2 regions of the Paenibacillus sp. R-74696 genome follow, and region 2 is predicted to be linked to the other one. Evidence: riboswitches for the same ligand, from Rfam matches in the RefSeq annotation. Region 2 holds a riboswitch; the other holds the start of a gene.
What was found. Region 2 has a riboswitch for cyclic di-GMP ahead of ACSR9A_RS25825 (fibronectin type III domain-containing protein). Riboswitches for the same ligand answer to the same signal wherever they lie in the genome.
Positions count from the first base shown of each region.

Region 1: it holds a riboswitch for cyclic di-GMP, as region 2 does, so the genes downstream of both, ACSR9A_RS23100 (methyl-accepting chemotaxis protein) here and ACSR9A_RS25825 (fibronectin type III domain-containing protein) in region 2, are expected to answer to the same signal.

Region 1 is NZ_JBPULM010000045.1:636,901-642,018, reverse strand. It holds gene ACSR9A_RS23125 (glycosyltransferase family 2 protein) at 1-31, shown strand, start outside; gene ACSR9A_RS23120 (phytoene desaturase family protein) at 7-1,503, shown strand; tRNA gene ACSR9A_RS23115 (tRNA-Pro) at 1,783-1,856, opposite strand; tRNA gene ACSR9A_RS23110 (tRNA-Thr) at 1,865-1,940, opposite strand; gene ACSR9A_RS23105 (YrzA family protein) at 2,055-2,264, opposite strand; cyclic di-GMP riboswitch class I at 2,429-2,512, shown strand; gene ACSR9A_RS23100 (methyl-accepting chemotaxis protein) at 2,605-4,374, shown strand; gene ACSR9A_RS23095 (GntR family transcriptional regulator) at 4,553-4,927, shown strand; gene ACSR9A_RS23090 (ABC transporter ATP-binding protein) at 4,947-5,118, shown strand, end outside.
Region 2 is NZ_JBPULM010000046.1:295,468-300,585, reverse strand. It holds gene ACSR9A_RS25840 (sensor histidine kinase) at 1-542, shown strand, start outside; gene ACSR9A_RS25835 (response regulator transcription factor) at 543-2,132, shown strand; gene ACSR9A_RS25830 (class II aldolase/adducin family protein) at 2,314-3,594, shown strand; cyclic di-GMP riboswitch class I at 3,916-4,016, shown strand; gene ACSR9A_RS25825 (fibronectin type III domain-containing protein) at 4,090-5,118, shown strand, end outside.

The sequences.
Region 1 (5,118 bases), on a different contig from region 2:
GTATTTATGGAAAGGCAGGCGTTATCTATGAAGCGGGTTGTCATCATTGGCGGCGGCATCGGTGGTTTATCAGCGGCGGCCCGCCTTGCGCATGCAGGCTATGCGGTCACTGTGCTGGAGCAGCAGGAGAAAGTGGGAGGCAAGCTCCAGCGTATCCAGCTTGGGGAATATCGCTTTGATCGGGGGCCAAGCACAATAACGATGACGCATGCTTTTCGCAAGGTGTTTGTTTCAGTAGGCCGCCGCATCGAGGATTATATTGATTTTTATCGTCTGGAGCATGGAACGCGCAACTGCTTTGCAGATGGCTCGGTCGTGGATTTATCCGCTGACCCGGCTGTGATGGAGGAGCAAATTTCCGGCTATAGTCCGGAGGATGCGCGGCGGTATCGGGCTTTTATGGCCGAGGCAGCGGTGATGTATGGACAGGCGGAGCGTCATTTTATGAACAAAATGATGGTTTCCTGGCAGGATAAGCTGAGTCCTGGGCTAGCGGCAGCATTTGTCCGCATTCGCCCGCTGACGAAGCTGTCCGTGCTGCTGCGCCGTTATTTCCGTCATCCCAACACGCTGGCCTTGTTTGGACGTTATGCGACCTATGTCGGCTCGGCCCCTGATCGGGCGCCAGCCATCTTCGCGATGCTGCCGCATGTGGAGGCGGAGCTTGGCATTTTCGGTGTTCGTGGCGGCACGTACAGCATTGTTGAAGGACTTCGCCAGCTGGCGGAGGAAATGGGGGCGGAAATACACACCTCGACACGTGTACAGCGCATTGTTGCCAGTGGCGGTCGTGTAAGCGGGATAGAGACGGACGGCGGTTTTGTGCCAGCTGATCTGGTTCTCGCGAACGGTGATGTGCTGTCCGTATGCCGAGATTTGCTCGGCGAGCAGCTGCGGCCCGCGATGACAGACCGCAAAATGGCAAGCTACGAGCCTTCGCTGTCCGGCTTTGTCACTCTTGCCGGCATTCGCAGACGTTACGATAAGCTGCTGCATCATACTGTATTTTATCCGCAGCGGTATGGGGAAGAATTTGAGGCGATTTTCGAGCGCCGCGTGGCGCCATCTAATCCTGCGATCTATTTATGCTGCTCCGCCTATTCAGAACCGGACATGGCGCCGGAAGGCGGCAGCAACCTGTTTATTTTAGCGAATGCCCCTTATACGTCGGACGCTTGGAGCTGGGAGAGGGAGGCGGAGCGTTATCAGGGACGTCTGTTGAAGCAGTTAGCTGCCTATGGCTTGGAGGGACTAGACCTTAATACGGAGCAGCTTGCTGCTTATACGCCGGAGGATCTGGAGCGGGATACGTCAGCATTTCGCGGCGCCATCTATGGCATTTCCTCGAATTCAGCGAAGCAGACGTTTATGCGGCCGTCCAATCGTGCGGATTTGCGTGGACTGTGGTTTGCAGGTGGAACGACCCATCCCGGCGGAGGAACGCCGATGGTTGCCATGTCAGGGCTGCTCACCGCAGAGGCGATGATTCGGCAGCATTCTTGAGAGAAACTAATGGTGCAAAAGAAAAGCCGCGCTTGGCTGGGTGCAGTAATGCATCCAGCCAAGCGCGGCTTATTTTTTAAAAATATAGGAAAGGATCTGATTGTCCCATCCATGCTCTATATTTCTCGGAATAAAACGCGCTGCGCCGCCAGTGGACGGCGACAGCCGTTTCACCTTGTAACCATACAGAGGGGCTTATGCCCACAAACTAAAAAGGGTCAAATAAAATAAAAAACCCTTCTAGGATTAGAGGGCCTGCTTGAAACAACTTATTAAATATCGGGACGACACGATTTGAACATGCGACCCCCTGGTCCCAAACCAGGTGCTCTACCAAGCTGAGCTACGTCCCGAGAAAAAATGGTGCCGTCGAGAGGACTTGAACCCCCAACCTACTGATTACAAGTCAGTTGCTCTACCAGTTGAGCTACAACGGCGTGGTTATGAATCGGACACAAGATGTATTATGCCACAGAACTTTAGGAGGATGCAATACCTTTTTTTAATTTTTCGAAAAAAAATTCGGGCAGCAGTCAAATGCCCGAATCGGCCTATTTTTTAACTTTAAAATGAACGACTGCGCTGTACAGCATTTTCCCGCGATCGGGATGAAAGACCGCATGATGGCTAATGGCGTGAACTTGTAAAAGCAGTGCCTTATTCGCTTCAATTTGCTGGTCAATATGCTTCTCCAGCGTTCGTAAGTCAAAAGCCTCAAAGAATTCGATTTTATCCTCAATTAAATCTAGTCGGAAATCCATTATTAACCCCCTCAAATCTCTTGCATGTCTAGCTTTCGTTAATAGTATAACGTTGTTCAGAACTAGTTTCAAAGTATCATGTCAGCTAATCACGCTTTTTGTAATTTACAAAAGGGTTTCCCTAAATTATACTTTAAAAGTGTCGAAATAAATAGAAAATTACATACTGAAAAAGGCAAACTTATTGAAAAATAAGGGCGCAAAGTTATGGGCCTAAGGTATTAAGCTATGGCTGCCAAACCACCGGTACAGGACTATAGGCTGATTCAGCTATTCAACTCGTAACGGTGGTTGAATAGCTTTTGTTTTTTTTCAGTGTATTAGGAGAGATGGAGAGAAAATGGCGATTAACCGATTGAAAGAGGCAAAATGGTTAAAATGGACATCAAGAATTTCTGATTTCTTGAAGAGACAAAAGGTCACAACGAAGCTGCTGTTCATCACTTCACTAATTACATTGTTTAATGTGGTGGCTGGCGGTTGGATTTTTATGCAAAATGCTTCGGTTAGAAGTGCAGTGAATGCTTCAAATGAGCTTCAGGAGGCCAAAAAAGAATATCAAGGTGTATCGGATTCAATGCTGCGCACGCTGCTTTCAATGATTGATGCGGTAGAAAACGGCAGCACCGGCGATGATGGCATCAATTTGGCGCTTAAGACGATGCCCGAGCGGGTAGAACATCTGAAGGTTACACTAGAGTCGCTGGATGCGAAATATCCTCACGGAGATAATGGCAACGCCTATTCGAACCAAGGCAATGTGTTTGGGCTTGCTCTGGAGCAGCTTAATAAAGAAAACGGCAATCACAGCCTGCTCTCGATTGAAGACCGTTCCGCCAAGGTCAAACAGCTTGTCAGTACATATACGATTGTTCTCAGCTTTGCGAATGAAACGGTAGAAAAATGGCTTGAAGTGGATTCGGTTGCAACACAAGATGCATTGAACAGAAGTCTTGCGGCTGCCAATACGATTATTATAATCAATATTGTGCTGCTTGCCGTTTTGCCGTTCATCATGTCCTATTCGTTAAGCCGAAATGTGAAAAAAGGCATCGTTGGCTTAATGAAGCGAATTGCCTCCTATCAAAATAACGATTTTACCTATGATGGGAAGCTGGATCGCCAAGATGAATTTGGTCAAATTGACCGTTCGCTGGAGCAAATGGGAAGTGCGCTTCGCGACACGCTTCGTTCGACTATGGATGTAAGCACGGTTGTTCTGCAAGCCTCGCGCAATATGGGTGACATGATTGTTCGCAATCAGAACGCTTCCGAGCAGGTTAAAGAAGAGATTGGCAACGGCAAAACGATTTTGATGACCCAGTATGATGATGCTACTTCGATCTCGGCCGTAACGGAGCAAATATCGGCAAGCTCGCAGCAAATTGCGGCTTCGACCGAATATATTAACCGCGATATGAAAGAAATGAGAGAGTCGTCGCGCACAGGCTCCACCGATATGAAGGGCGTCGTGCAAATGGTCAATCAGACGGTGCAGCAATTTGCCCGAGTAACCGAATCCTTTGACCGGATTAATGAGCGCTACAATAATGTAACGAAGTTTTTGGGCGGCATCCAGGATTTGAACACACAGACGAATTTATTGTCGCTGAATGCTTCGATTGAATCGGCGCGTGCAGGCGAGCATGGCAGAGGGTTTGCTGTAGTAGCAGAGGAGATTCGCAAGCTGTCGAGCCAGACGGATATCATTTCCAAAGATATTACGAAGGAGCTTAAGCTTATTCAGAACGATTTTGCCGACAGCAGCCAGAGCTTGAGCAGCTTCTCAGAAGTGATTGAAACGACGAAGCAGGCATCGGTGACCGCGAGCGAAATGTTTAACGGCCTGGAAAATCAAAGCAGCGTCTTGTCCGAGCAAATGGGCGAAATCTCCGTCGGTATTGATGAAATTACAAAGGGCATCACCGATATTGTTGGTTCTGTAGACAAGCTGCTGCAAACCTCCTCCGAGGTGAATGGCAAAATGGAGCAGATGAGCGGAATGTCCGAGGATCAATTTGAGGTATCGATTCAGCTTCAAGAGCTAGCTGAGAAACTACAGGGCTCTTCCACTAATTTGCGCGAAAAAGCGGCTGTATTCAAGGTGTAAGCTCGCTTTTAATGGATTAGTAAATGGAACAATAAAAAGGAATACTAAAGAGTAAATAGCTGCTTTCAGCGCCCGTGGGCGATTGGAGGCAGCCTTTTTTTTATCCAGCCCTTTACAACAACAGAATACTAGTGTACTATTTAGATATAACACTAACACATTAACACGGAGGTGACTTATGCCGATTGAATTTGACAACAACCAGCCAATCTACATCCAGATCATGAACTACATTAAACAGCAAATTATTAGCGGGAAGCTTAATCCCGGCGATAAAATCGATTCGGTGCGCGAGCTTGCAGTGGAGCTGCAAATCAATCCGAATACGATACAGCGTACTTTTCAGGAGCTGGAGCGTGAAGGCATCGTCGAAACAAGGCGGGGACTTGGAAGATATGTAACGAGCGAGGAGGCGGCGATTGTGAGTATTAAAAAAGAGATGGCGGCTGCTTTGCTCGGACGTTTCATTCAGGGGATGCGCGATTTGGGCTTTAAGCAGGAGGACATTGTAGCGATAGTATCGGAAGCAGTTAGCAAGGAAGAGCAGAAATAGGCGGGGGGAGAATATACGAATGAAGAAGATTGTTGAACTGCAAGCCGTAACGAAAAACTACGGATCGAGAAAAGCGCTGCATAATATTAATTTAAACCTGGAAGCTGGCAAAATTATTGGTCTGCTTGGCAGCAATGGCAGCGGCAAGAGTACACTCATGAAGCTGGCGGCAGGACTCATTCAGCCAACCT
Region 2 (5,118 bases):
AAGAAATCATTTTGTTGCTTTCAGGCTACTTGCGTCATATGTTTCAGGAATCTCCGTACTTTGTTTCCTTGTCAGATGAAATTTATAACACGGAAACGTATGTGAAATTGCAACGGATGACGCAATTCATATCCATTCATTTTTCGGTAGAAGTGGATAATGAGTTAAATGATTTTCCGATACCCCCCATTACGATATTGACTTTTGTAGAAAATTCCATGAAATTCGGCATGTACCAGGATAAGCCCTTGATCATACATGTAAAGGCAAGACATCTGAGAAGTGATTCGATGAACTATGTCAACATCACTATTTTGGACAATGGCAAGGGATTCTCGGAAGAGGAGCTAGCTCGCTTGAATTCAGAACTCAGCGAAACAGACTCGCAGCATGTAGGAATCAGTAATGTAAAGCAGCGCTTGCTCTTTCAATACAAGGGAGAGGCCATTCTATTATTCTCTAATTCGAATGGCGCATGTGTAGATATATTCATTCCATACTCCGATTCCATATCCCAATCCAAGTATGATGAGGTGGTTTAGATGATTGTGCTTATCGTTGACGATCAGACACATATCGTGGATGGCATTTACTCCGGCATCGATTGGGATAGGATTGGCGTCAAACAGGTGCTGAAGGCTTACAATGCCTTTGAAGCAAAAAATATTTTAAAAAGTCAGATTGTCGACATTATGCTTAGCGATATTGAAATGCCAGGAGAAAGCGGTCTTGACTTATTAAGGTGGGTGCAGGAGAAACAATATGAAGTCGCATGTTTATTCTTGACCTCACACGCCAACTTTCAATATGCGAAAGAAGCTGTACAGCTAGGAGGGCAGGACTATATTCTCCAACCTGCTAAATATGAAGATATTGAGCTTTCCATTGTTCAGGCCATACAAAAAGTAAAGGGCAAACGGGAGAGCGAAAAATACTCCTCTTACGGGAAGCTGCTTTTCAATAACAGTGAACGTATATTGCAGGCGCTGCTTAAAGAATGGTTTTCCGAAAAGGCTACAAGCCTCGAAAGCTTTTTGGCAGATATGAAGAGCTTTAATGTACAAATCAACGAAAGCAGCCAGGTGTATTTATCTTTAATTGATATGCAAAGCAATGGGGGTTCCTACGGAGTATGGGATGCGTCGACGCTTTCTTATGCCTTGTCGAATATTATTACGGAGCACTTTGACGCATATGACCAGCAGGTACTGCTCATTTCATTGGAAGACCACTGTTTTTTAAGTATTATATATTCCAATGACAACGTATTAGTCAGTCCTTGGATTCTTAAAAAGCAATTGGATACCTTAAGGGAATTTATGCAAAAATATTTTAAATGCAAAATTGCTTGTTACTCCGGTTCTTCCCATTCTATTGCCATGCTGGGCAAGAGATTTCATGAGCTTAAAAAAATGAAGGAAGACAATGTGGCGGGTCTTGATGATGTATTTATGCTGAATCAAGATAAAATGATCCATCAAATCGAAAAAAATGCTGAAGATATACAAATGTGGAATCAGTTTCTCAGCAAAGGCTCGCCAGATCTGATTTTAAATGAAGTTTTGCTCTATCTTAAGCTAATGTCTAAGGAAAGCGATTTAAATGCGAAACGCTTAAAGCGATTTTACCAGAATTTTATGCAGCTGATTTCTCATATGGCGGGATATATGAATATTTCGGTCAATGATATTTTTGAAGGCAGCGAATGGCTTGAGAAGTCGCTTCATTCTTATTCCAGTGTCGCAGACATGGAAAATCTGATTAAATATGTGATGGAATATTTTCAGAGTATATCCGTCTCCAAGCAGGAAGCGCAGCGACAGGTAGATATCATTATCCAATTTATTCGTTGCAACATAGAAAATGATATCAGAAGGACGGATATTGCAGAAGCTGTTCATCTGACACCAAACTATGTTTCAAGGCTTTTTAAAAGTGTAATGAATATTTCCTTGAAGAGCTTCATTACAACGGAGAAAATGAATACGGCGAAAACGCTGCTGCGGAACACAACACTTCCAATCAGCATGGTTGCAGCCAAGGTGGGGTATTCCAATTTCTCGCATTTCACTCAAGCCTATAAAATGTTTTTTGGCGTTACTCCGATTGAGGACAGGCAAAATAAGCAATGAAATTTCCAAATATCATGATCATTTTTCGTGATTTTAGATTGAAAAGTGTGGGAATGCTTCGGGGCTATCTATGAGCCTGAGGCATTCTTTTTTGATATGTAAGAAAAGTCACTTTCAAAAACAAACAAAAGTAATACAATATAAACAAAGATGGTGAATGCAAAAAAAGGGGGACACGCAAATGGAATTTACGTTATTACATCCTTCCGATCAGCTGGTTATGATGATGGAGCGCATTTACGGTTATGGCATGACGACGACTTCAGGCGGCAATTTATCGATTTTGGACGATAATGGCGATCTTTGGATTACGCCTGCTGGGATCGACAAGGGGGAGCTGACGCGTCAGGACATCGTTTGTGTCAAGGCGGACGGTACGATTGCGGGCAATCATCGGCCATCGAGCGAATACCCGTTTCATCAGATGATTTATCGCAGAAGGCCGGATATTCGGGCGGTTGTTCATGCACATCCACCGGCGCTTGTGGCGTTCAGCATGGTGCGTAAAGTGCCAAATGTCCGTCTGCTGCCAAATGACTATTTGATCTGCGGCGAGGTGGGTATGGCGAAATACGGCTTGCCGGGAAGCGCGGAGCTGGGTGAAAATATAGCGGATGTATTCAGCGAAGGGCTGAACACAATTATGCTGGAAAATCACGGCGTCGTAGTAGGCGGCCGCGATTTATTTGAAGCCTTTCAAAGATTCGAGACGCTGGAATATTGCGCGCGGATGGAGATTCAGGCAAATCGGATTGGGACGCCAGTAACGCAGGCGGCCGAACAGCTGGCGGATACGAGGGAGGTGCTGCTGGAGGCGTTCGTACCGGACTTTTACAGCAGTGAGGAGAAGGAAGCACGTCGGGAGATGTGCAAGCTCATTAAGCGTTCTTACGATCAGCGGCTGTTTACGAGCACACAGGGGACCTTTTCCCATCGGGTCGGTGAAAATTCCTTCATTATTACGCCGTATGATCAGGACCGTAAATATGTGGTGCCAGCGGATCTCGTACGCATCGACGACGGGAAGAAAGAGGCGGGCAAGGTGCCTAGCCGCTCGGTGCAGTTTCACCAGCATATTTATGAGACGCAGCCGCATGTGAACTCGGTTATTATTGCCCATCCGCCCAATATTATGGCGTTTGCGGTGACGGAGGAGCTGCTGGATTCGCGGACGATTCCGGAAAGCTATATTTTGCTGCGGAATATTCCTAAGCTCCCATATGGAGATTTGTATACAAAGCCGCAGGAGGCGGCACAGCTTTTTCAGGAGAACACGCCCATCGTCATTGCCGAAAATGACTGCGTCATCGTCACCGGGCAAAGCCTGCTGAACGCCTTCGACCGTCTGGAGGTAGCCGAATACAGTGCGAAAGCAACCATTTCAGCGAAAAACATTGGCGCTATTGTGCATATGGAGCAGTCGAGGATTACGGAACTGGAGCAGGCATTTGGGTTGAAATAGGTCATTTTGCCTGAATCATTTTACCTAAATTAATATTGAAGTGAACTTAAATATGATGGTATATGTCCAGCCTGTGGATTTGCGGGTTGGGCATTTTTTTGTTGATAGTAAAACTTAGGATATAGATAACAGATGAAAAGGAAGATTATTGTGAGTTCAAATAGGATTAACTGGGGGGATTATTAATGAGGGATGATTTGATAAATAAAAATATTTATTTTCATGACTTATGTAGTATAAAATTTCAAATATCCAACCGATATACTAAGTACAAAGAACTATTAGTTCAAAGGTTGGTTTGAAAATCAACAAGCCCATTGAAATTGAAAAAGGCAAACCTGATCGAAAGACAGGGACGCAAAGCCACGGGTCTTCACGGAAAACCATCATTATGGTTGCCGTATGACAGCCGGGCCGCCAAAAGTAAATGGGTCTTTTTTATTTGCCGCCAGAGGGTGGCGACAGCCGTTTTTCTTAATAGAGGAGGATATTCAAATGTATTTTAGTCAGATTAAGCAAGGTGTAATAAGAGTATTGTGCTTGTCATTAATCATTCAATTGTTCTTGCCTTCGATCTGGAGCGATTCTACGAAGGCTGCCACGGCATTTCGAGGCGTTAATATTCAGTTTAAAGCAGCTGATGCTTTAGCAGCAGATGGCTATTTGGCCGACCATGGGAATGAGTATGGTCCACATAATGGATACTTCTATGGTTGGAATATGGATCATACGCAGTCTACGGTTACGGGAAGCACCTACGATGCTCCGCTTCAAAACTCTTCTATTCAAGTGCAAGAAGGCGGCGAATGGGAGATTGAGCTGCCGAATGGCAGGTATAACGTGAAGGTCAGTGTTGGAAACTCTGTATATGAAAGCAATAATACGCTTAATGTAGAGGGCAACACTTTTTGGGAGAATACGGAGCTGCCAGCTGGCGGACAAGTGACTTTCCAGAAGGGGGTTGTCATTGCTGACGGGAAACTGACGCTCCATGCAGGCAGCAGCGAAGATACAACCGCTATTCAGTATATCGAGATTAAATCTCTAGAGCCTATTATTCAAACGATTCCAAAGCCGCAAATTGGAAATCCAGCGGAGCAAAACAAGCTGCAGGGCAATAAAATTATTATTTCTGGCAATCAAAATAATGAGCATAATGCGCTGCCCTTTATTCGGGTAGGCGATTTGAATCCGGAAATTAGCCGGTATATGAATGCAGAAATGGCTTCGCTCGAAAGCAGTCTGGCGGCATCCAACCCGTCATTTATCTCCTGCAATAATTGCAGTGCATCAGGTCTGGAGGCAGCAATCAATAACAGCAGCAGTGATATGGTCGCTGTAACGGTGAGCCATTTAAATTTAGATTCCTCATTGACATTAGGCTCGCCTACGAAACCGGTTTATGTCATTGCAGAGGGGATTAATACGAACAATAAGCTGACCATTACGGTTTATGGAACGTTGGTCGTCAATGGAAGCATGAATGCGAACACCGAGCTGACTATAGATATTAAAAAACCGAAT